3 regions of the Pseudomonas sp. FW305-7 genome follow, and region 2 is predicted to be linked to each of the others. Evidence: predicted binding sites of a transcription regulator. Region 2 holds the regulator's gene; each other region holds the start of a gene.
The links. The regulator FliA, encoded in region 2, starts transcription of late flagellar genes. The targets are predictions, from matches to a motif close to CTAAAGTTTNNNNNNNNNNNGCCGNTAA.

Region 1 (7,189 bases), on a different contig from region 2:
CAGGTCACTGGTCAGCGTGGGTGTTTTCTCGCAAGCCGACTACGATGCGTTCATGGCCGGAGTCTCAACCGTCAGCGGTCAGTTGGCGCGTGATCGGGCGACACTCGACAAGACAACTTTCCTCGCACGCTACGGGCACCTGCGCCCCGGCACCTACGACATTCTGTCGCCACGTTACGATGAAGCACCGGAACTCTACTTCGACTGGGACCAGCGACCAGCAGCCCCCGAGCCACTGCAACCGTTTTCGCTGACGCTGCCACAGATGCGCGAGATCGTGAAACTGCTCGAGGCCCATGGCCTGCAACCGGATCCGGTAGGGCTGCTGGACTTCCTGCAAAACGGCATCGAGCTGCGCGAACTGGCCAAGTTTCATTTCACCCGCAACCTGTCGGATGCCCTCGCGCTGATCGCGCAAGTCGGCGCCGAGTACGGCATCGACCGCGAAGAACTGGCTTATTGCGATATCAGCGCCTTCCAGGAACTGCACGTTGCCGCTGCCGACCCAAAAGACGTGCTGCTGCGCAGCATCGAACAAGGCAAGGCGCGCTACGCAGAAACACTGAAGGTGTCCCTGCCACCCGTCATCACCTGTCCGGAAGATGTCTGGAGCTTCGAGTGGCCGGAAACGGCGCCCAACTTCATCACGCAAAAACGTGTGACGGCACCCGTGGTGCAATGCGATGACCGGGAAAAGCTGGCCGGGGCGATTGTCTGCATTCCCAACGCGGACCCCGGTTTCGACTGGTTGTTCGCTTATCCGATTGCCGGGCTGATTACCGCGTGGGGCGGAGCCAATTCGCACATGGCGATTCGCGCCGGTGAACTCGGCCTGCCGGCCGTCATTGGCGCTGGAGAAGTGCTTTACCGGCGCTGGTCGACAGCAGATATCCTGCATCTGGACTGCCCGGGCCGCAGGGTGGAGATGATGACATGAAGCGGGTCGCTGTCAGTCAGAGAGTGGACCTGCATCCGGAGCGCGGCGAAAGCCGCGATGCCCTGGATCAACGCCTGATCGACTTTCTGCTGGCAGCGGGGTTCATCCCCCTGCCGGTGCCCAACGGATTGTTCGATGCCGGCCTCGAACACTGGCTGGCCGCTGTATCGCCTCAGGCATTGCTGTTGTCCGGTGGCAATGACATCGGCCAGTGCCTGGCCCGCGATCTCACGGAGACACGCCTGCTCGATCACGCACGCTCGCGCAATCTGCCAGTGCTGGGCATCTGCCGCGGCATGCAGATGCTGGGGCATTGGGCAGGTAGCGAACTGAAAGCGGTCAGCGGGCACGTGCGCACCCGGCATCGCCTGTCCGGGGAGATCGTCGCCGAGGTCAACAGCTATCACAGCCAGTCTCTGGCCAGTTGTCCGCAGGACTTTGAAGTTCTGGCGCGCAGTGAGGACGGCGAAATCGAAGCGATCCGGCACCTGTCTCGCCTTTGGGAAGGCTGGATGTGGCACCCGGAGCGCGAGACGGACTTTGCATCCCACGATATTCAGCGCATTCGCCAGCTGTTCGGCGAAACCGATTCCACTCAAACAACTCAAGGGACCGATGTGTCGTGAAAGCCATTATCCTGGCTGCCGGACGTGGCAGCCGCATGAAAAGCCTCACGGATGATTGCCCAAAATGCCTGGTGGAGTTGCGTGGCAAGCCGCTGCTCGAATGGCAACTGGAGTCGTTGCGTGCAGCGGGTATCAGTGAAATCGCGGTGGTCACCGGCTACAAACGCGAATTACTGGCCGACCGCGGCCTGACCGAATTTCATAACCCTCGCTGGGCAGACACCAACATGGTGTCATCACTGGCCTGCGCCGAAGCCTGGCTTGAAGGCCAGCCGTGCATCGTCAGTTATTCGGATATTTTTTACAGCCCGGACGCCGTCAGGTCGTTGATGACCAGCGAAGCGTTGCTGGCCGTCACCTACGACCCCAACTGGCTGGAACTGTGGACCCAGCGTTTTGGCGATCCACTGCTGGATGCTGAAACATTCCGGCTCAATAGCGACAACACGCTGGCCGAAATCGGCAACAAACCGCAATCAGTGGGGGAAGTCGAAGGCCAGTACATGGGGTTGCTGCGCTTCACGCCCGCAGGTTGGGCAGAAGTCGTGCGGCTACGGGATGAGTTAACCTCAAGCCAGTGCGACAAGATGCACATGACCAATACCCTGCAGCGCGTCATCGACGCCGGTCGGGTAGCGATCCAGGCCGTTGCCTATTCAGGGGAGTGGGGAGAGGTCGACTCCAGCGAAGACCTCTCCGCGTACCAATAACCGGCACGCCGTATCAGCGGAAACGATCAACCTCGGAGCGCAGATCGGCGGCCAGCTTCTCCAGTTCCCTGGCGGTGACCGCCAGGTTGGAAACCACTTCTCGCTGCTCACTGTTGGCCAGCGCAATGCTCTGCAAATTGCTGCTCAGCAACGTCGCGGTACTGCTCTGCTCCTGAGTCGCCGTGGTGATTGCGGCAAACTGCTGCCCCGCCGAACGGCTCTGTTCATCAATGCGCGCCAGCGCCGACGCGACATTGGCGTTACGCGACAGGCCTTCCTGCATCAGCAGATTGCCCTGCTCCATGGTGCTGATCGCGTTGCCGGTTTCCTGCTGGATACTGTGAATCATGCCGGAGATTTCATCGGTCGCCTGACGGGTGCGCGATGCCAGATTACGCACTTCATCCGCCACTACCGCAAAGCCGCGACCTTGTTCACCGGCACGGGCCGCTTCGATCGCGGCGTTGAGCGCGAGCAGATTGGTTTGTTCGGCGATCGAGGTGATCACGCTGACGATGCCGCCGATTTCCTGGGAACGCTGACCCAATGTGTTGATCACGGTGGCGGTGGTGTTCAGCGCGCCGGCGATTTGCTCCAGAGAGGAAGACGCCTCGTCCATCGAGGTACGACCGATCTGCGTCTGCTGAGCGTTTTCCTGCGCCAGGCGCTGGGTGGCGCCCATGTTGTCGGCAATGTTCAGCGAGGTAGCACTGAACTCTTCCACCGCGCCGGCCATGCTGGTGATTTCACCGGACTGTTGCTCCATGCCTTCGTAGGCGCCGCCGGACAAACCGGACAGTGCCTGCGCACGGCTGTTGACCTCTTCCGAAGAGCGACGAATGTGCTCGACCATGGTCGACAGCGCCTGGCTCATCTGGTTGAACGCGCGGGACAGCTGACCGATCTCATCATTGCTCGACACGTTCAGACGCACGCTCAGATCACCGGCACCCAAAGCTTCGGCCTGCCGTACCAGATCGCTCAACGGCGCGAGTTTGCTGCGCAGCAGCCACACCACCGAACCCACCGCCAGCAACATCGCCAACAGGCTGCCGATCGCCAATTGCGTACCGACGCTCCAGGTCACCGCACGAATCTCGGCTTTCGGCATGCTCGCCACTACCGACCACGGGCCGCCGTCAAATGGTACGGCGATGCTGTAGAAGTCTTCCGAGGTATCGCTCCAGAACTCACCCTTGCCCGGTTTCGCAGCCAAGCCCTTGATCACCGGTACGGCTTGTTCCGGGGCCTGCACACCCGCCGGCGCCACCAGCCATTTATTCTGCTCGTCGAGCAACGCCAGCGACCCGCTCTGGCCGATGCGGAAACGCTTGAGATTGTCGAACTGAATGTTCTGCGCGTCGGTGTAGTCGAAACCGACGAACAGCACCGCAATCACCTTGCCGCTGCCATCGCGCACCGGGGTGTATTGAGTCATGTAGGAGCGATCGAACAACAAGGCGCGGCCGACATAACCCTGCCCCGCCATCAACTTCGCGTAAGCCGGGTGCGCGTGATCGAGCAAGGTGCCGATAGCGCGAGTGCCATCCTGTTTGGTCAGCGAGGTGCTGACCCGCACGAAGTCTTCGCCGCTGCGCACGAACAGCGTGGCGACGCCGGCCGTCATCTGCTTGAACTCGTCAACTTCCTTGAAGTTGTTGTTCAGCACTTCGCCGCCCAGGTGCAGGCCCGGGGTCTGGGTGCCGGCAACGGTCACCGGCTCACTCGGGTGAATGCTCAGACCTGCGCTGAAGCGCTTCTCGAACAACCCGCTCAGACGCTGGGTGCTTTCACGCAGCGTGCCGTGAAAGGTGCTCAGTTGGTCGGCCAGCAGCCGCGCCTCACTGGCCAAGTGCTCTTCACGGGTGGCGAGGTTGGCGGTATCCAGCGAACGCAGGGCGAACACCGTACTGCCGCTGATGACAATCGCCAGTATCACGGCGAGCGCGAGGCCCAGCTGCGAGGCGATCCGAGCGCGAGGTTGAGACATGGACAGCTCCTGGCCGAACTTGCCGATCCTCCTTGATCGCAGCTCGGATAATTTTCTAATGGGGGTGAATCGTGGAGACCGGCACGACGGTTCCACATGCACGTATTCGGCGGTAGAACCGAATACTTGAGCGATCAGTAGGGTTATGGCACAAGGCCGGCATTGTGGCGGCTCTAACGTTTCAGCTCAAGCGTGTTACAGCCGGCAGCGCCATGGCGCGGACTTCGCCTTGCAGGAAGTCGCTGAGGCGGCGCAAACGTTCACCTCCCGGACGGGTTTTTGGCCACACGAGGTAATAATTCAGGCCGCTGGCGACGGCGGTCGGCCACGGCAGACTCAAGCGTCCCTGCGCCACATCCTCGGCGACCATCAGCAAATCGCCCATCGACACGCCGTACCCACGAGCCGCCGCGATCATGCCCAACTCCAGGGTATCGAACACCTGCCCGCCCTTGAGCGAGACCTGATCAGACAGCCCCATGTGCTCCAGCCAACTGCGCCAGTCGCGGCGATCCGGTGTCGGGTGCAGCAACTCGGCGCTGGCCAGTCGCGCCACGTCCCAGGGCTGATCGTTCAGCAGGTTCGGCGCACCGACCGGAATCAGCTCCTCGGGAAACAGCTGGCTGGCCTCCCAGTCTGGCGGGAAATGTCCGTCGCTCAGAAGCACCGCACAATCGAACGGCTCATTGTTGAAGTCCACCGAATCCACGTCCATCCACGCGCTGGTCAATTGCACTTCGTTGCCCGGCTGCAAATGACGGAAGCGACTGAGCCGCGCCAGCAACCAGCGCATGGTCAGGGTCGACGGCGCTTTCATGCGCAGGATGTCGTCCTCGGCACGCAAGGTATTGCAAGCGCGCTCCAAAGCGGTGAACCCGTCACGGATGCCCGGCAACAGCATCCGCGCCGATTCGGTCAGTTGCAGATTGCGCCCGCTGCGGTGAAACAGCCGGCAGGCGAAATGTTCCTCAAGCGTACGAATATGCCGACTGACCGCACTTTGAGTGATCGACAACTCTTCGGCGGCGCGTGTGAACGAGCTATGCCGCGCCGCCGCTTCAAATGCGCGCAGGGCATACAACGGAGGAAGTCGACGGGACATGAACAAAGCTCCTGTTACGGGATACGGCCAATCTGTCGGCATCTTCTCAGGATGAGTTTTAATCATGCAACCCATCCTTTTTATCCCTTTGTGCAATCCCCTCCAAGCGCCGAGAATCGACGGTCCCTTGTTCCCTCTATTGATGAGTGGTGATGACCATGCAGCATCCTGTGCGTACCGAACTCTGGGCCATCCTGCGGCTATCGGGGCCGTTGATCGCTTCACAGTTGGCGCACATGTTGATGGTGCTGACCGACACCCTGATGATGGCGCGCATCAGCCCCGAAGCCCTGGCCGGCGGCGGGCTGGGCGCGGCGAGCTATTCGTTCGTGTCGATTTTCTGTATCGGCGTGATTGCGGCGGTCGGCACGTTGGTGGCGATCCGTCAGGGCGCCGGCGACATCATTGGCGCGGCACGCCTGACTCAGGCCGGATTGTGGCTGGCGTGGCTGATGGCGCTGGGTGCCGGGTTGCTGCTGTGGAATCTGAAACCGCTGTTGCTGCTGTTCGGCCAGACCGAAACTAACGTTACCGCAGCCGGACAATTCCTGATCGCCCTGCCCTTCGCCCTGCCGGGCTATCTGAGCTTCATGGCCCTGCGTGGCTTCACCAGTGCGATTGGCCGGGCGACCCCGGTGATGGTCATCAGCCTTGGCGGCACGGTGGCCAATTTCCTGCTCAATTACGCATTGATCACCGGTATGTTCGGCCTGCCGAAACTGGGCCTGATGGGCATCGGTCTGGTCACGGCGATTGTCGCCAACTGCATGGCGCTCGCGCTGGCCTGGCATATCCGTCGGCATCCGGCCTACGACGCTTATCCATTGCGTACCGGCCTGTCGCGGCCAAATCCCCAATACTTGAAAGAGTTGTGGCGCCTCGGCCTGCCGATTGGTGGCACCTACGCGGTGGAAGTCGGTTTGTTCGCCTTCGCGGCGCTGTGCATGGGCACCATGGGCAGTACGCAAATGGGTGCGCACCAGATTGCCCTGCAGATCGTTTCGGTGGCGTTCATGGTGCCAGCGGGCATGTCGTACGCGATCACCATGCGCATCGGCCAGCATTACGGTGCCGGACAATTGAACGTTGCGCGGATGTCCGGCCGGGTCGGGATCGCCTTCGGCGCGGTGGTCATGCTGGGTTTTGCCATGGTGTTCTGGCTGTTGCCGAATCAATTGGTCGGGTTGTTCCTTGATCACAATGATCCGGCGTTTGCCGAAGTGATTCGCCTGGCGGTGAGCCTGCTGGCGGTGGCGGCGTGGTTCGAGTTGTTCGACGGCACGCAGACGATTGCCATGGGCTGCATCCGTGGGCTCAAGGATGCCAAGACCACGTTCTTGGTCGGGCTCGGTTGCTATTGGCTGATCGGTGCGCCGGCGGCGTGGTGGATGGCGTTCCACCTGAACTGGGGGCCGACGGGGGTGTGGTGGGGATTAGCGTTGGGGTTGGCGTGCGCGGCGGTGAGTTTGACGCTGGCGTTTGAGTGGAAGATGAAGCGGATGATTCGGCGTGAACCTGCATCCTCAAGTCACTACACGGTCGCGCAGCCTGACTGAGATCCCTTGTAGGAGTGAGCCTTTGTGGCGAGGGGATTTATCCCCGATGGGTGGCGAAGCCGCCCCAAAACCGGCAGCTGGGGTTTATAAGATGTTCCCAGTGCTAAGGTTTTGCGACTGCTTCGCAGCCGATCGGGGATAAATCCCCTCGCCACAATGTTGTTCCAAATTGAGTTATGGAGTTAGCTCACGACTTCCAGTGCTGGGTGCTGACTCGATCCGAAGGTCAGGTACGCCACTAGCTCCGCCAACGGCAGCGGCTTGCTGA
Region 2 (7,189 bases):
GTGCGGCGTAACGCTTGAGCATGCTTGGAACATCGAGAATCAATGCAATGCGGCCGTCACCGGTGATGGTGGCGCCGGACATGCCCGGAGTCCCTTGCAGCATTTTGCCCAATGGCTTGATGACCACTTCTTCCTGGCCAACCAGTTGATCGACGACGAAGCCGATCCGCTGAGTGCCCACCGACAGGATCACCACATGGCCTTCGCGCTGTTCTTCATGAGCGGCGGAGCTGACCAGCCAGCGCTTGAGGTAGAACAAAGGCAAGGCCTTGTCCCGCACGATCACCACTTCCTGGCCGTCCACGACGTTGGTGGTCGACAGGTCGAGGTGGAAGATTTCGTTGACGTTGACCAACGGGAACGCAAACGCCTGGTTGCCGAGCATGACCATCAGGGTCGGCATGATCGCGAGCGTCAGCGGCACCTTGATGACGATTTTCGAGCCCTGGCCCTTGGTCGAGTAGATGTTGATCGAACCGTTGAGCTGGGAAATCTTGGTCTTCACCACGTCCATGCCGACACCACGGCCGGACACGTCGGAGATCTCGGTCTTGGTCGAGAAACCCGGGGCGAAAATCAGGTTGTAGCACTCGGTATCGCTCAGACGATCGGCCGCGTCCTTGTCCATCACACCGCGTTTTACCGCGATCGAACGCAGGACGTTCGGGTCCATGCCTTTGCCGTCATCGGAGATCGACAGCAGGATGTGGTCGCCTTCCTGTTCGGCTGCCAGCACCACGCGACCACCACGGGCCTTGCCCGACGCTTCGCGTTCTTCCGGCGACTCGATACCGTGGTCGACGGCGTTGCGCACCAAGTGGACCAGCGGGTCGGCCAGGGCCTCGACAAGGTTTTTGTCGAGGTCGGTTTCTTCACCCACCAGTTCCAGGTTGATCTCTTTCTTCAGCTGACGCGCGAGGTCGCGAACCAGACGCGGGAAGCGCCCGAAGACCTTCTTGATCGGCTGCATCCGGGTCTTCATCACCGCGGTCTGCAAGTCAGCCGTGACCACGTCGAGGTTCGACACGGCCTTTTGCATGGCTTCATCGCCGCTGTTCAGGCCCAGGCGCACCAGGCGGTTACGCACCAGCACCAGCTCGCCGACCATGTTCATGATTTCGTCGAGACGTGCGGTGTCGACCCGCACGGTGGTCTCGGCTTCGCTCGCCGGTTTTTCCGGTGGCGGTGCAGCGGCAGCACGGGCCGGAGCCGGTGCAGCAGCGGCAGCCGGTTTTGGCGCTTCGGCTTTCGCTTCAGGCTTGGCGGCAGGCTTCGGCGCAGCAGCAGCGGCCGGTGCTTTCGCAGGCGGCGTGGCGACTGTCGAAGCGGAGCCGGCAGCAGCGGCGCCGACTTCAGTGAACTTGCCTTTACCGTGCAATTCGTCGAGCAGCGATTCGAATTCGTGATCGCTGATCAGATCGCTACCGGCAGCGGCGGCCGCCGGTGCGGCAGGCACAGGTGCCGAGGCAATCGCCGACTCCAGCGCTTCGACGGCGAAGTTGCCTTTGCCGTGCAACTGATCGAGCAGTGCTTCGAATTCGTCGTCGGTGATGTCCGAGCTGTCGCCTGCTGCCGGCGCTGCAGGTTTGGCTGCCGCCGGCGCGACTGCGTCAGCTGCAAATTGACCTTTACCGTGCAACTGATCGAGCAGTGATTCGAACTCGGCGTCAGTGATTTCATCGCTGGCTGCCTCTTCGGCAGTTTGCGCAGGCGCAGCCGCCACCGGGGCTTCGGCTTCGGCCTTGACGGCGTTCAGCGAGTCCAGCAGCTGTTCAAATTCGTTATCGGTGATGTCGCCCGAATCGCCTTCGACGACCAGTTCTTCGATCATCTCGGCCACTGGCGAAGCCGGGGCTTGATCCGCCGATTGCGGCTCGGCCAGACGCGCCAGTGCAGCCAGCAGTTCCGGAGTCGCAGCAGTGATCGGTGCACGCTCGCGGACTTCGCTGAACATGCTGTTCACCGCGTCCAGTGCTTCGAGGACAACGTCCATCAGTTCTGCATCAACGCGACGCTCACCCTTACGCAGGATGTCGAACACGTTTTCGGCGATGTGACAGCACTCCACCAGCTCGTTGAGCTGAAGGAAGCCGGCGCCCCCTTTTACAGTGTGGAAACCGCGAAAAATTGCGTTGAGCAAATCTGCGTCATCCGGACGGCTTTCCAGCTCGACCAGTTGCTCGGACAGTTGCTCAAGAATCTCGCCGGCCTCAACCAGGAAATCCTGAAGGATCTCTTCATCGGCGCCGAAGCTCATTAATGGGGTGCTCCTACAGGTCTAAAAACCCAAAAAACCTAAAATTCCAAAACTCTAGAATCCGAGGCTGGATAACAAATCGTCCACATCGTCCTGACCGGACACAACGTCTTCTCGTTTATCGGCATGAATCTGCGGACCTTCACCCTGCGAGAGATGTTTTTGTGGATCTTTTTCTGCAAGCATCGCTGCACGGTCATGTTCGATGCCCGCAAAGCGGTCGACCTGACTGGCCATGAGCACGAGTTTGAGCAAATTGCTTTCGACTTCGGTGACCAGTTGGGTCACACGCTTGATCACTTGACCGGTAAGGTCCTGGTAATCCTGAGCCAGCAGGATGTCGTTCAGATTGCTCGACACCGCACGGTTGTCCGTGCTGCTGCGTGACAGAAAACCGTCGACCCGGCGCGCCAGTTCGCGGAACTCTTCAGCCCCGACTTCACGACGCATGAAACGCCCCCAGTCGGTACTCAAGGCCTGGGCTTCTTCAGCCAGGCCATTGACCACCGGCGTGGCGCTTTCCACCAGATCCATGGTGCGGTTGGCCGCGGCTTCTGTCAGCTTGACCACATAGCCCAGGCGTTCGGTGGCGTCGGTGATTTGCGACACTTCCTCGGCCTGCGGCATGTGCGGATCGATCTGGAAGTTGACGATCGCACTGTGCAGTTCACGTGTGAGCTTGCCGACTTCCTGATACAGGCCACGGTCACGGGTCTGATTGAGCTCATGGATCAGTTGCACAGCGTCGCCGAACCTGCCTTTTTCAAGGCTCTCGACCAGTTCGACCGCGTGTTTTTTCAGGGTCGACTCGAAATCGCCCTGTGAAGATTCGTTATGCTCCATAGCTCCCCCGCGCGTCATCAGCCGATGCGTTCGAAAATCTTCTCGATTTTGTCTTTCAACGCCTGAGCCGTGAAAGGTTTGACCACGTAGCCGTTCACACCGGCCTGAGCGGCCTCGATGATTTGCTCGCGCTTGGCTTCAGCGGTCACCATCAGCACGGGCAGATGCTTGAGTTTTTCATCGGCACGCACGTGGCGCAGCAGGTCGATACCGGTCATGCCCGGCATGTTCCAGTCTGTTACCAGAAAGTCGATGCTGCCGCTGTTGAGCACCGGAATGGCGGTAGTGCCATCGTCGGCCTCGACGGTGTTGGTGAACCCAAGATCGCGCAGCAGGTTCTTGATGATCCGCCGCATCGTTGAGAAGTCATCAACGATGAGGATTTTCATGTCTTTGTTCAATTCGACCTCCAAGCAGTCTTAAACGCGCCCAGCACCTGGGCGCGCCACTTCAATCAATCGGCGCAGCACTCGAAGACTGTCTGGAGCACAACAGAGCAAGACCGGTGCCGTTCATCACCGCACCAGCCTCGTTCGCAGTGTCCCCACACTGCCTTCAGCGCGCTCGCCACTCCCCCAAACGCCCCCGCAAACGGGCCGCGCACTGGCTGTGTAACTGGCTGACCCGCGATTCACTGACGCCAAGGACTTCACCGATCTCCTTGAGGTTCAGCTCTTCGTCGTAGTACAGCGCCAACACCAGTCGCTCACGCTCCGGCAAATTGGCAATCGCGTCCGCCAGCGCCGCCTGGAAGCGTTCATCTTCCAGATCGCGTGACGGCTCAAGATGAGCACTGGCGCCATCCTCGTGCAGCCCTTCGTGTTCGCCGTCCTGCAAGAGGTCGTCGAAACTGAACAAGCGACTGCCCAGGGTGTCATTCAAAATCCCGTAGTAATCGTCGAGACTCAATTGGAGTTCGGCCGCAACCTCGTGATCTTTAGCATCACGGCCGGTTTTAGCTTCAATTGCCCGAATTGCGTCGCTGACCATACGGGTGTTGCGGTGAACCGAGCGTGGCGCCCAGTCCCCTTTGCGCACTTCGTCGAGCATCGCGCCGCGGATTCGAATGCCCGCGTACGTTTCGAAACTGGCGCCTTTACTGGCGTCGTATTTGGTCGAGACTTCGAGCAGGCCGATCATCCCGGCCTGAATCAGATCCTCGACCTGCACACTCGCCGGCAATCGCGCCAGCAGGTGGTAGGCGATGCGTTTGACCAGTGGCGCGTAACGCTCGATCAACTCGTACTGCGCGTCACGTGCCGACTTCTTGTAGTAGTTCATACCGCTGGCGGTCATAACACAGGCCCTGCCGTTTGCTGCACGAGGCGCTCGACGAAAAACTCAAGGTGGCCGCGCGGGTTGGCAGGCAGTGGCCAGGTATCGACCTTCTGCGCGATCGCCTTGAACGCCAGCGCGCACTTGGAACGCGGGAAAGCTTCATAGACCGCTCGCTGCTTCTGCACTGCCTTGCGCACGCTTTCGTCGTAGGGCACGGCGCCGACGTATTGTAGGGCCACATCAAGGAAGCGATCCGTGACCTTGGTCAACTTGGCGAACAGGTTGCGGCCTTCTTGCGGGCTCTGCGCCATGTTGGCGAGGACGCGGAAGCGGTTCATGCCGTAATCGCGGTTGAGCAGTTTGATCAGTGCGTAGGCATCAGTGATCGAGGTCGGCTCGTCGCAAACCACCAGCAACACTTCCTGGGCTGCGCGAACAAAACTGACTACCGAGTCACCAATACCCGCAGCGGTGTCGATCACCAGTACATCGAGATTGTCGCCGATGTCACTGAAGGCCTGAATCAGACCGGCATGTTGCGCCGGGCTCAGGTGAACCATGCTTTGGGTGCCGGACGCGGCCGGCACGATGCGGATCCCGCCGGGACCCTGCAACAGCACGTCGCGCAATTCGCAGCGGCCTTCGATCACGTCGGCCAGGGTACGTTTGGGCGTCAGGCCCAGCAGAACGTCGACGTTCGCCAGCCCCAGATCGGCGTCCAGCAGCATGACCCGACGGCCAAGCTCTGCCAGCGCCAGAGACAAGTTCACTGACACGTTAGTCTTGCCGACGCCACCTTTGCCGCCGGTCACCGCGATCACCTGTACGGGATGCATGCTGCCCATGTTATTTCTTTACCTTGTCTTGCATAGACGGAGGCCACATTACTGGCTGCGCGTTCACAACCGGAACAATGCATGGCAGACCATCGATGTAGGTACAAAAACTGTTCATGATTACCTCAGCCAACCTGCTTGGTCGGGCTGTGATAGATATCAGCGAACATGTCGGCCATGGCTTCTTCGCTGGGTTCTTCCTGCATTTGCACGCTGACGGCGCGGCTGACCAGTTGATGACGGCGCGGCAGATGCAGATCATCCGGAATCCGTGGGCCATCGGTCAGGTACGCGACCGGCAATTCATGACTGATCGCCAGGCTCAACACTTCGCCAAGGCTGGCCGTTTCATCCAGTTTAGTCAGGATGCAGCCGGCGAGCCCGCAACGCTTGTAACTGTGATAAGCGGCGGTTAGAACCTGTTTCTGGCTGGTGGTTGCCAGCACGAGATAATTTTTTGCACGGATGCCACGCCCGGCCAGGCTTTCGAGCTGCATGCGCAGGGCTGGGTCGCTGGCTTGCAGGCCGGCGGTATCGATCAGCACCACGCGTTTGCGCAGCAGTGGATCCAGCGCCTGCACCAGCGACTGGCCCGGATCGACGTGGGTCACCGGCACATTGAGGATGCGACCGAGGGTCTTCAGTTGTTCCTGAGCGCCGATACGGAAACTGTCCATGCTCACCAGCGCCACATTCTGCGCGCCGTACTTGAGCACATAACGGGCCGCCAGTTTGGCCAGCGTGGTGGTCTTGCCCATGCCGGCGGGGCCGACCATGGCAATCACACCGCCCTCTTCCAGCGGCTCGACTTCCGGTACGGCAATCATCCGCGCCAGGTGCGCGAGCAACATGCGCCAGGCCTGACGAGGTTCTTCGATATCGGTGATCATCGCCAACAGGTCGCGCGACAGCGGGCCGGACAGGCCGATCCGCTGCAGACGGCGATACAGGTTGGCTTGCGCCGGACGGCTGCCTTGCAGCTGATTCCAGGCGAGCGTGCCGAGCTGGACTTCCATCAGCTCGCGCAGGCTGTTCAATTCAAAACGCATCGAATCCAGCGCACGCGGATCCACGCCGCCGGAGGACTGCGCAGGCGCCGGGGCCGGACGCGCCGGGGCGGCGTAAGTCGGCTCGCTCAGCGGCTCAGCGGCAGTCAGCGGCAGGCCAGCGGTCAACGGCAGCCCGGCGAAAATCTGGCGATTGCTATTGCCGTCGGCTTCGCCACGCAGGCTCAGTTCGGCCTGGGCGGTAACGATGCGCGACTGGGTCTTGCGCAGCTCGTCTTCTAGTTCCATGTTCGGAACCCGTGGCGCCAGCGCCGACAATTTGTAATCCAGTGCCGCCGTCAACTCGACACCGCCGGCAATGCGGCGATTGCCAATGATGGCGGCATCAGCGCCCAGCTCATCACGAACCAGCTTCATGGCCTGACGCATATCGGCGGCAAAGAAACGCTTAACTTGCATAAACCACTACCTCAGCCGTTGGGCCCTACTGTCGCAACGATGGTCACTTGCTTGTTGTCCGGTATTTCCTGGTAGGCCAGCACGTGTAGCCCTGGGACCGCGAGGCGGCCGAAACGCGAAAGCATCGCGCGGATCGGGCCTGCTACCAACAGGATCACCGGCTGACCTTGCATTTCCTGACGCTGCGCCGCTTCGATGAGCGACCGTTGCAGCTTCTCGGCCATGCTTGGCTCCAGCAGAACGCCCTCTTCCGAGCCTTGTCCTGCCTTCTGCAGACTATTGAGCAATATTTGTTCCAACCTTGGCTCCAAGGTGATCACAGGTAGCTCGGAGTCAGTGCCTACAATGCTTTGGACGATGGCGCGAGATACGCCGACCCGCACGGCAGCCACCAGCGCGGCGGTATCTTGACTCTTCGCGGCGTTGTTGGCGATGGCTTCGGCGATGCTGCGGATATCGCGTACCGGCACGTGTTCGGCCAGCATCGCTTGCAGCACTTTGAGCAACTG
Region 3 (7,189 bases), on a different contig from region 2:
CGACTTGCAGTTTTGGGTGCTGCTGCGCCAGTTGTTCACAGCGGGTCCAGTGGGTGACCACACGGCGGCCGTCGAGCCAGCCGCTGGCGGCGAGCAAAAATGCGCCGGTACATACCGAAGCCACGCGCCGGCATTTGCCGGCATGCTCGCGCACCCAATCCACCAGCGGCACATCTTCCGCCGCCGGATAAATGCCCCAGCCACCGGCGATGATCAACGTGTCGCTGGGCGCTTCGGGCAACGGCTCGGCCAACACAGCCAGACCGGCCGAGGACATCACCGCCCCGCCGCCGCTGGCAATCACGCTCGGCGCATACGGAATGGGCAATCCGCGCTGACGGGCGAGGTCATTGGCCGAGGCGAATACCTGCAACGGCCCGGTGACGTCGAGGATCTGCATGTTGGCAAACGCGAGTACGTGGATGGCTTTGGGCATTTGGCGTAATTCGTGGGGTTATTGGCGTATGCGCCAGAACCTACGCGCCTACAGTGAAGCCGTCCACCCCTTTTCATGGAGCAAGAACGATGACGCTGCAGATCGGTTTTCTGTTGTTTCCACAGGTTCAGCAACTTGACCTGACCGGGCCGTACGACGTGCTCGCCTCGCTGCCGGGCGTGCAGGTGCATCTGATCTGGAAGGACCTGATGCCGGTCACGGCCAGCACCGGGCTGCTGCTGAAACCGACCACAACGTTCGAGGATTGCCCGGATCTGGATGTGATCTGTGTGCCCGGCGGTGGCGGCGTCGGTCCTTTGATGGAGGATGCTCAGACGCTGGATTTCATCAAACGTCAGGCTGCGCAAGCGCGTTACGTGACGTCGGTGTGCACCGGGTCGCTGGTGCTCGGCGCGACGGGTCTGCTGCAAGGCAAACGGGCGACTACGCATTGGGCATATCACGATCTGCTGCCGACACTGGGCGCGATTGCGGTGAAGGATCGGGTGGTACGTGACGGCAATCTGTTTACCGGTGGCGGGATTACCGCAGGAATCGATTTTGCGCTGGTGTTGGCGGCTGAACTGTTCGATGCCGACACGGCGCAACTGGTGCAGTTGCAGCTGGAATATGCGCCGGCGCCGCCGTTCCATTCGGGCAGCCCGGAAACGGCACCGAACGCGATTGTCGATGAAGCCCGCCTGCGTGCCGCGCCATCGCTGAAGCTGCGCACGGAAATCACTGAGCGCGCGGCGGCAAAACTCAACCTGCGCTGATCCCTCAGCCAAAAACAAAACCTTGTGGGAGCTGCCTTGCCAGCGATAGCGGTGAATCAGCCGATGACGATGTCGGCTGTGCAATCGTCATCGCTGGCAAGCCAGCTCCCACAGGTATCGGGTCGGCCAGAGGTTGTGGACTGTCCCCGGTTCTCGCCGCACCTTGACTTGTCCCCCGCCGCTCGTCCGTGTAGAAAGCCCTTCCACAAAATCTGCACAAGGACCCTCCATGAAGTCTCTGCCATGGCTCTATCTGGCACTTCTCGGCCTCGGCTACGGTTTGGCGCTGAGCTACGGTCAACTCGGCTGGCTCGCACTGATCTCTATCGGGCTGCTATTGATGGCCGGTTTCGCCGTACGCCAGCAACACGTGCCGTTTGCGCGTTATCTCGGCCACGGCCTGTTCATCGTGCTGGCTTTGGCGCTGGCCCTGCACTGGCTGCCAGGGTTCTACAACGGTCGCGCCATTGATCCGCAACGTTTCACTGACAACGCCGTGCCGTTCTCGATGTACCTCAATCAAGATAAACCGCTGATTGGTTTCTGGCTGTTGCTGGTCTGCCCATGGATTGTCGCCCGGCGCTCGCTGCGCCTGACGGTCTACGCCACCGCCCTCGCCCTGACCTTGAGTGTGATCCTCGCCCTCGGCGGCGCGTTGTTGCTGGGCGTGATCGCCTGGGCACCGAAGTGGCCGGATCAGGCGTGGCTGTGGGTGCTGAACAATCTGCTGCTGGTGCCCCTGGTCGAGGAAGCGTTGTTTCGCGGCTATATACAGGGCGGCCTGAGCCGGCGTTTCAAACACCTGCCCTATGGCGAAAATCTTGCCCTGCTGCTGGCCTCATCGCTGTTCGGGCTGGCGCACATCGGTGCGGGCTGGACGTGGGTGTTGCTGGCGGGTCTGGCAGGTGTCGGCTATGGTCTGGCCTACCGTTTTGGCGGACTCGGCGCAGCAATCGCCACGCACTTCGGGCTGAACCTGCTGCATTTCGCACTGTTCACCTATCCGATGCTGGCGGGTTGAAGCAAGGCCCGTTTTGCGACGCTGTACTGATTACTGAAAGAAAAATTCAACAATTTCCTGCCACCGCCGACAACCTTTCAAAGCCTTGCGGATTGAAAAACCATGCGTAACAACCAGCCCATTACACAACGCGAACGGACTTTCCCGGCTCAGCAGCGGTTGATTTCCACAACCGACGCCAAGGGCGTGATCACCTACTGCAACGACGCCTTCGTCGAGATCAGCGGGTTTTCGCGTGAGGAGCTGATCCGTGCGCCGCACAACCTGGTTCGTCACCCCGACGTCCCGGCTGCGGTGTTTTCGCACATGTGGGGCACACTGAAACAAGGCTTGCCATGGATGGGCATTGTCAAGAATCGCTGCAAGACCGGTGATCATTACTGGGTTAACGCCTATGTAACGCCAGTGTTCGACGGCAATCAGGTGGTCGGTTACGAGTCGGTGCGGATCAAACCCACCGCCGAACAGATCCGCCGCGCCGAAGCGCTCTACCAACGCATCAACCAAGGCAAGTCGGCAATCCCTTCCAGCGATAAATGGCTACCGGTGCTGCAAGACTGGCTGCCGTTCATTCTGGTCAGCCAACTGAGCTTCGTGATCGGCGCGACGCTGAACTCGCACTGGGGCTTTGCTCTGGCGGCGGGTCTGTCGGTGCCGTTGGGCCTGATGGGCCTGCAATGGCAGCAACGTGGGCTCAAACGCCTGCTGCGCCTGGCCGAGCAGACCACTTCCGACCCGTTGATTGCGCAGATGTACACCGACAGCCGTGGCGCCCAAGCGCGTCTGGAAATGTCGATCCTCAGCCAGGAAGCCCGCCTGAAAACCTGCCTGACCCGTCTGCAGGACACCGCCGAACACCTGACCGATCAGGCCAAGCAGTCCGACGCCTTGGCACACAGCAGCTCGACCGGCCTGGAACGTCAACGCGTGGAAACCGAACAGGTCGCCACCGCCGTCAACCAGATGGCCGCGACCACTCAGGAAGTCGCCAGCCACGTACAGCGCACCGCTGACGCGACTCAGGAAGCCAATCGCCTGACCGGTCGTGGTCGTGACATCGCCGGGGAAACCCGCGAAGCCATTCAGCGTTTGTCCGTGGTCGTGGGTGAAACCGGTCTGACCGTCACTCAACTGGCCAAGGACAGCGACGAAATCGGCGGCGTAGTTGATGTGATCAAAGGCATCGCCGACCAGACCAACCTGCTGGCACTGAACGCTGCGATTGAGGCAGCACGTGCCGGTGAAATGGGTCGTGGTTTTGCTGTGGTGGCTGACGAAGTGCGTCAACTGGCGCAACGCACCAGCGAATCGACCGGGCAGATTCATGCTTTGATCGCCAAGTTGCAGCAAACTGCGTCCAGCGCTGTGCAGACCATGGAAGCTGGCCATCGTCAGGCCGAAGAAGGTGTGGCGCGGGTGCTGGAAGCGGATCAGGCACTGGTCGGGATCAGTGAAGCGGTGGCTAATATCACCGACATGACCACCCAGATCGCTGCGGCGACCGAAGAGCAAAGTGCGGTGGCTGAGGAGATCAGCCGCAACATCAGCAATATTTCGGAACTGGCGGATCAGACCTCGGAACAGGCGCAAAACTCGGCGTTGCTGAGTGAAGAGCTGACGAAGACTGCCAACACGCAATACTCGTTGGTGGAGCGGTTTAACCGCTGATTGAACTGGCGATGACAAAAACCCGGAGAGCGAGAGCTTCCGGGTTTTTTGTTGCCTGTCTGAAATGGATGTTGTCTGGGCGGCCGCTTTCGCGAGCAGGCTCACTCCTACATTGGATCTGTGGTGATCACAGATTTATGTGCCCGACAACGATCCCCTGTAGGAGCGAGCCTGCTCGCGAAGAGGCCATAACTGCCAGCGAAATTACTGAGGCAACTTCAGCTTATCCAGCAGTCGATTAATCAACAGTTCGTTCAGCATGATTACCTGTTGCAGCGCCAGCAGCGGTTTGCGCTCCGGGCCGCCGATTGAGTTGGCGATGTTACCGGCCATGGCGTGGGCGTATGAAAGCGACTCGCTCGCCTCGACCAGCAGGGTTTCATCATCCAGCGTTGGATCGACGAGATAGAAGGGGCGAAACTTGGGTGATGGCGGAGCCGCGAGGTCTTCGGGTTTGAGGTAGTAGTCGAGGGCGCGATCGGTTGCTTCTTTGATCTTTTGCGGGCTGAGCGCTGGGTCGTGGGGGATTGGATCTTTGGGCGGTGGGTTTGGCGTGATTTTGAACATGGATGAAACTCCTATCGCAGTTAAGGAGCCATCACTCTCGCTACCAAACGAGAGGGTGGTGGCCATACGCGGGTTGGTAGACCGGCTGCAATAGGAACCCGGCGCTCACGAGCGAGCCCCACGCATGACCACCATAAAACCGAGCCCCAAGAAGAGGGACTGCATACGGTGTTGCCATACAGCTATTACAGACGGGCTACCAAACCCGATCACTGATTTTCAGTGACTGGGAAACGATACAACCCGCCCCATAGCCGTGTAAGCCGGCGGATTCTGGCGTACGCGTAGGTAACGGCGCAAGGTGTCGTAGGCCCGATGGCGTAACGGGTTGTGTGATTTAAACGTGCTTGCAGGATTGCGTTTACTGACAGAGAAAACTGGAAATTCCCCTGTTGTATTGATGTTGTTTTTGAGGCCGTTTCGCGAGCAGGCTCGCTCCTACATTTGGATCGGGTGCATCAGTAAGAGATTGGTCGGCTGTCAGGCCGCCATCGCTGGCAAGCCAGCTCCCACAATGGATTGAGTGCGTTCATTTAGAAATTGGTCGGCTGGCAGGCCGCCATCGCGAGCAGGCTCACTCCTACAGATGGATTGAGTACGTTCATTTAGAAATTGGTCGGCTGTCAGGCTGCCATCGCGAGCAGGCTCGCTCCCACATTTAGATCGGGTGCATCAGTAAGAGATTGGTCGGCTGGCAGGCCGCCATCGCTGGCAAGCCAGCTCCCACAGTTTTGATCTATGTAAAGCACGCGGCGCATGCCGCCCCACTCAAAGGATGAGCGTTAGCTCGGCTTCGGCTTTTGATCTTGATCCACGGGCGACGTCGGAAGGCTGAGCGGAGGGATTGATTCGGGGGTGGGAGCGCAGCGACCGTTTGGCGAAGCCAAACACATCGAGAGGAGGTGCAGCGAAGCAAACCGGAGGCGATGCGCCCGGATCCATCCCGGAGCGAAGGAACCCCGAGCCCCAGCGAGCGGGCCGAACGTTGGAGCAAGCGTTTTTTTGCTTACTTTTTTTAGGCGTTTGTAAAAAAAGTGAGTCGCCGTAAGGGCGAAACCCTAAGTGGCCGTTACCGCAGCAATGGATATGTACCCAAAACAAAGAACTGCGGCGCATCCAAGATCCATCCCCCTCACCCCAGCCCTCCCGAAACGTCGGACCGCCCCCAAGGGGGCGAGGGGAAAGGGAGCCGATCTTTATGCAGTTCGGGATCTCGGTTAACCCTTGAGAAACTCGGCTACCTTCTGCGCGGCGCTGGCCAAATGCTGTTCATGGGTAAACCCGGAAACCTTCAATGGCTTCAAATCATGATCCCCAGCCGCCAGCCACAACACCTCAATCCCCGGCGCTAACGAATACCCCTCGACCGCCTCACGATTGCCAAGCGCATCCCGCTCCCCCTGCACAATCAACGTCCGAGTCTGCAAACCAGCCAAATGCTCAACCCGAGGTTTCTCCGGTTTACCCACTGCATAAAACGGATAGCCCAAACACACCAACGCATCGGCACCCAATTCGTCAGCCAAGAGACTAGCCATTCGCCCGCCCATGGACTTGCCGCCGATCCCCAGCGGCCCAGCGACATGACGTCGCACTTCGGCAAACACTTCGCGCCAGCATTCCAGCAGTTTCGGCGCCGGGTTCGGCGGACGCTTGCCACCGTCGATACGCCGCTGCGCCATATACGGAAACTCAAACCGCAACACGTTAATCCCAAGCCCGGCAAGGCGCCCAGCCATGTCGTTCATCCAATCGCTATCCATCGGCGCACCGGCACCGTGAGCAAGGATCAACGTCGCTGAAGCCTCACCATTGGCGGCATCCCAAAGCCACCCATGATCGAGCACGCACTGCGCCCATTGATCCCCGTCAATACTGGCCTTGTGCTGTTTGTCCATGCTTGCCTCGCTTTTAGTCTGCCTATAACTCCAGACGAAGGATTCGCCGCGTGTTTTGCGCGCGCTCACTTCGGCTGAACCGTGGATGGGGAACCATGAACACTTCTATCAGTACCGCCTACAACTACAAGGTGGTCCGCCAATTCGCCATTATGACGGTGGTGTGGGGCATCGTCGGCATGGGCCTCGGGGTTTTTCTCGCGGCCCAATTGGTCTGGCCCGAACTCAACTTCAATTTGCCCTGGACCAGTTTCGGCCGCCTGCGCCCACTGCACACCAACGCGGTGATCTTCGCGTTTGGTGGCTGTGCGCTGTTCGCCAGTTCCTTCTACTCGGTACAACGCACCTGCCAAACCCAATTGTTTGCGCCAAAAATCGCCGCGTTCTGCTTCTGGGGCTGGCAACTGGTGATCCTGCTGGCGGCGATCAGCCTGCCACTGGGTTACACCAGTTCCAAGGAATACGCCGAACTGGAATGGCCGATCGACATCCTGATCACCATCGTCTGGGTCGCCTACGCGATCGTGTTTTTCGGCACGATCATGCAGCGCAAGACCAAGCACATCTATGTGGGCAACTGGTTCTTCGGCGCATTCATCATCACCGTGGCGATTCTGCACATCGTCAACAACCTTGAGTTGCCGGTGAGTTTCACCAAGTCCTACTCGGTGTACGCCGGTGCAACCGACGCGATGGTGCAATGGTGGTACGGCCACAACGCCGTAGGCTTTTTCCTCACCGCCGGTTTCCTCGGGATGATGTACTACTTCGTGCCGAAACAGGCCGAACGTCCGGTGTATTCGTATCGCCTGTCGATCGTGCA

Region 1: the regulator FliA is predicted to act here: its motif matches at 4,367-4,394, upstream of AC3WMT_RS04670 (methyl-accepting chemotaxis protein).
Region 3: the regulator FliA is predicted to act here: its motif matches at 2,279-2,306, upstream of AC3WMT_RS13095 (methyl-accepting chemotaxis protein).

The regions. Positions count from the first base shown of each region.
Region 1 is NZ_JBYSZA010000002.1:348,610-355,798, reverse strand. It holds gene AC3WMT_RS04685 (PEP-utilizing enzyme) at 1-937, shown strand, start outside; gene AC3WMT_RS04680 (gamma-glutamyl-gamma-aminobutyrate hydrolase family protein) at 934-1,563, shown strand; gene AC3WMT_RS04675 (phosphocholine cytidylyltransferase family protein) at 1,560-2,273, shown strand; gene AC3WMT_RS04670 (methyl-accepting chemotaxis protein) at 2,287-4,263, opposite strand; gene AC3WMT_RS04665 (LysR substrate-binding domain-containing protein) at 4,445-5,365, opposite strand; gene AC3WMT_RS04660 (NorM family multidrug efflux MATE transporter) at 5,524-6,921, shown strand; gene AC3WMT_RS04655 (putative bifunctional diguanylate cyclase/phosphodiesterase) at 7,104-7,189, opposite strand, start outside.
Region 2 is NZ_JBYSZA010000040.1:32,860-40,048, forward strand. It holds gene AC3WMT_RS28730 (chemotaxis protein CheA) at 1-2,257, opposite strand, end outside; gene AC3WMT_RS28735 (protein phosphatase CheZ) at 2,312-3,100, opposite strand; gene AC3WMT_RS28740 (chemotaxis response regulator CheY) at 3,118-3,489, opposite strand; gene fliA (RNA polymerase sigma factor FliA) at 3,656-4,396, opposite strand; gene fleN (flagellar synthesis regulator FleN) at 4,393-5,223, opposite strand; gene flhF (flagellar biosynthesis GTPase FlhF) at 5,340-6,680, opposite strand; gene flhA (flagellar biosynthesis protein FlhA) at 6,692-7,189, opposite strand, start outside.
Region 3 is NZ_JBYSZA010000008.1:200,655-207,843, reverse strand. It holds gene AC3WMT_RS13110 (GlxA family transcriptional regulator) at 1-436, opposite strand, end outside; gene inhA (isonitrile hydratase) at 526-1,212, shown strand; gene AC3WMT_RS13100 (CPBP family intramembrane glutamic endopeptidase) at 1,442-2,233, shown strand; gene AC3WMT_RS13095 (methyl-accepting chemotaxis protein) at 2,336-3,901, shown strand; gene AC3WMT_RS13090 (DUF6124 family protein) at 4,106-4,468, opposite strand; gene AC3WMT_RS13085 (alpha/beta family hydrolase) at 5,686-6,366, opposite strand; gene ccoN (cytochrome-c oxidase, cbb3-type subunit I) at 6,462-7,189, shown strand, end outside.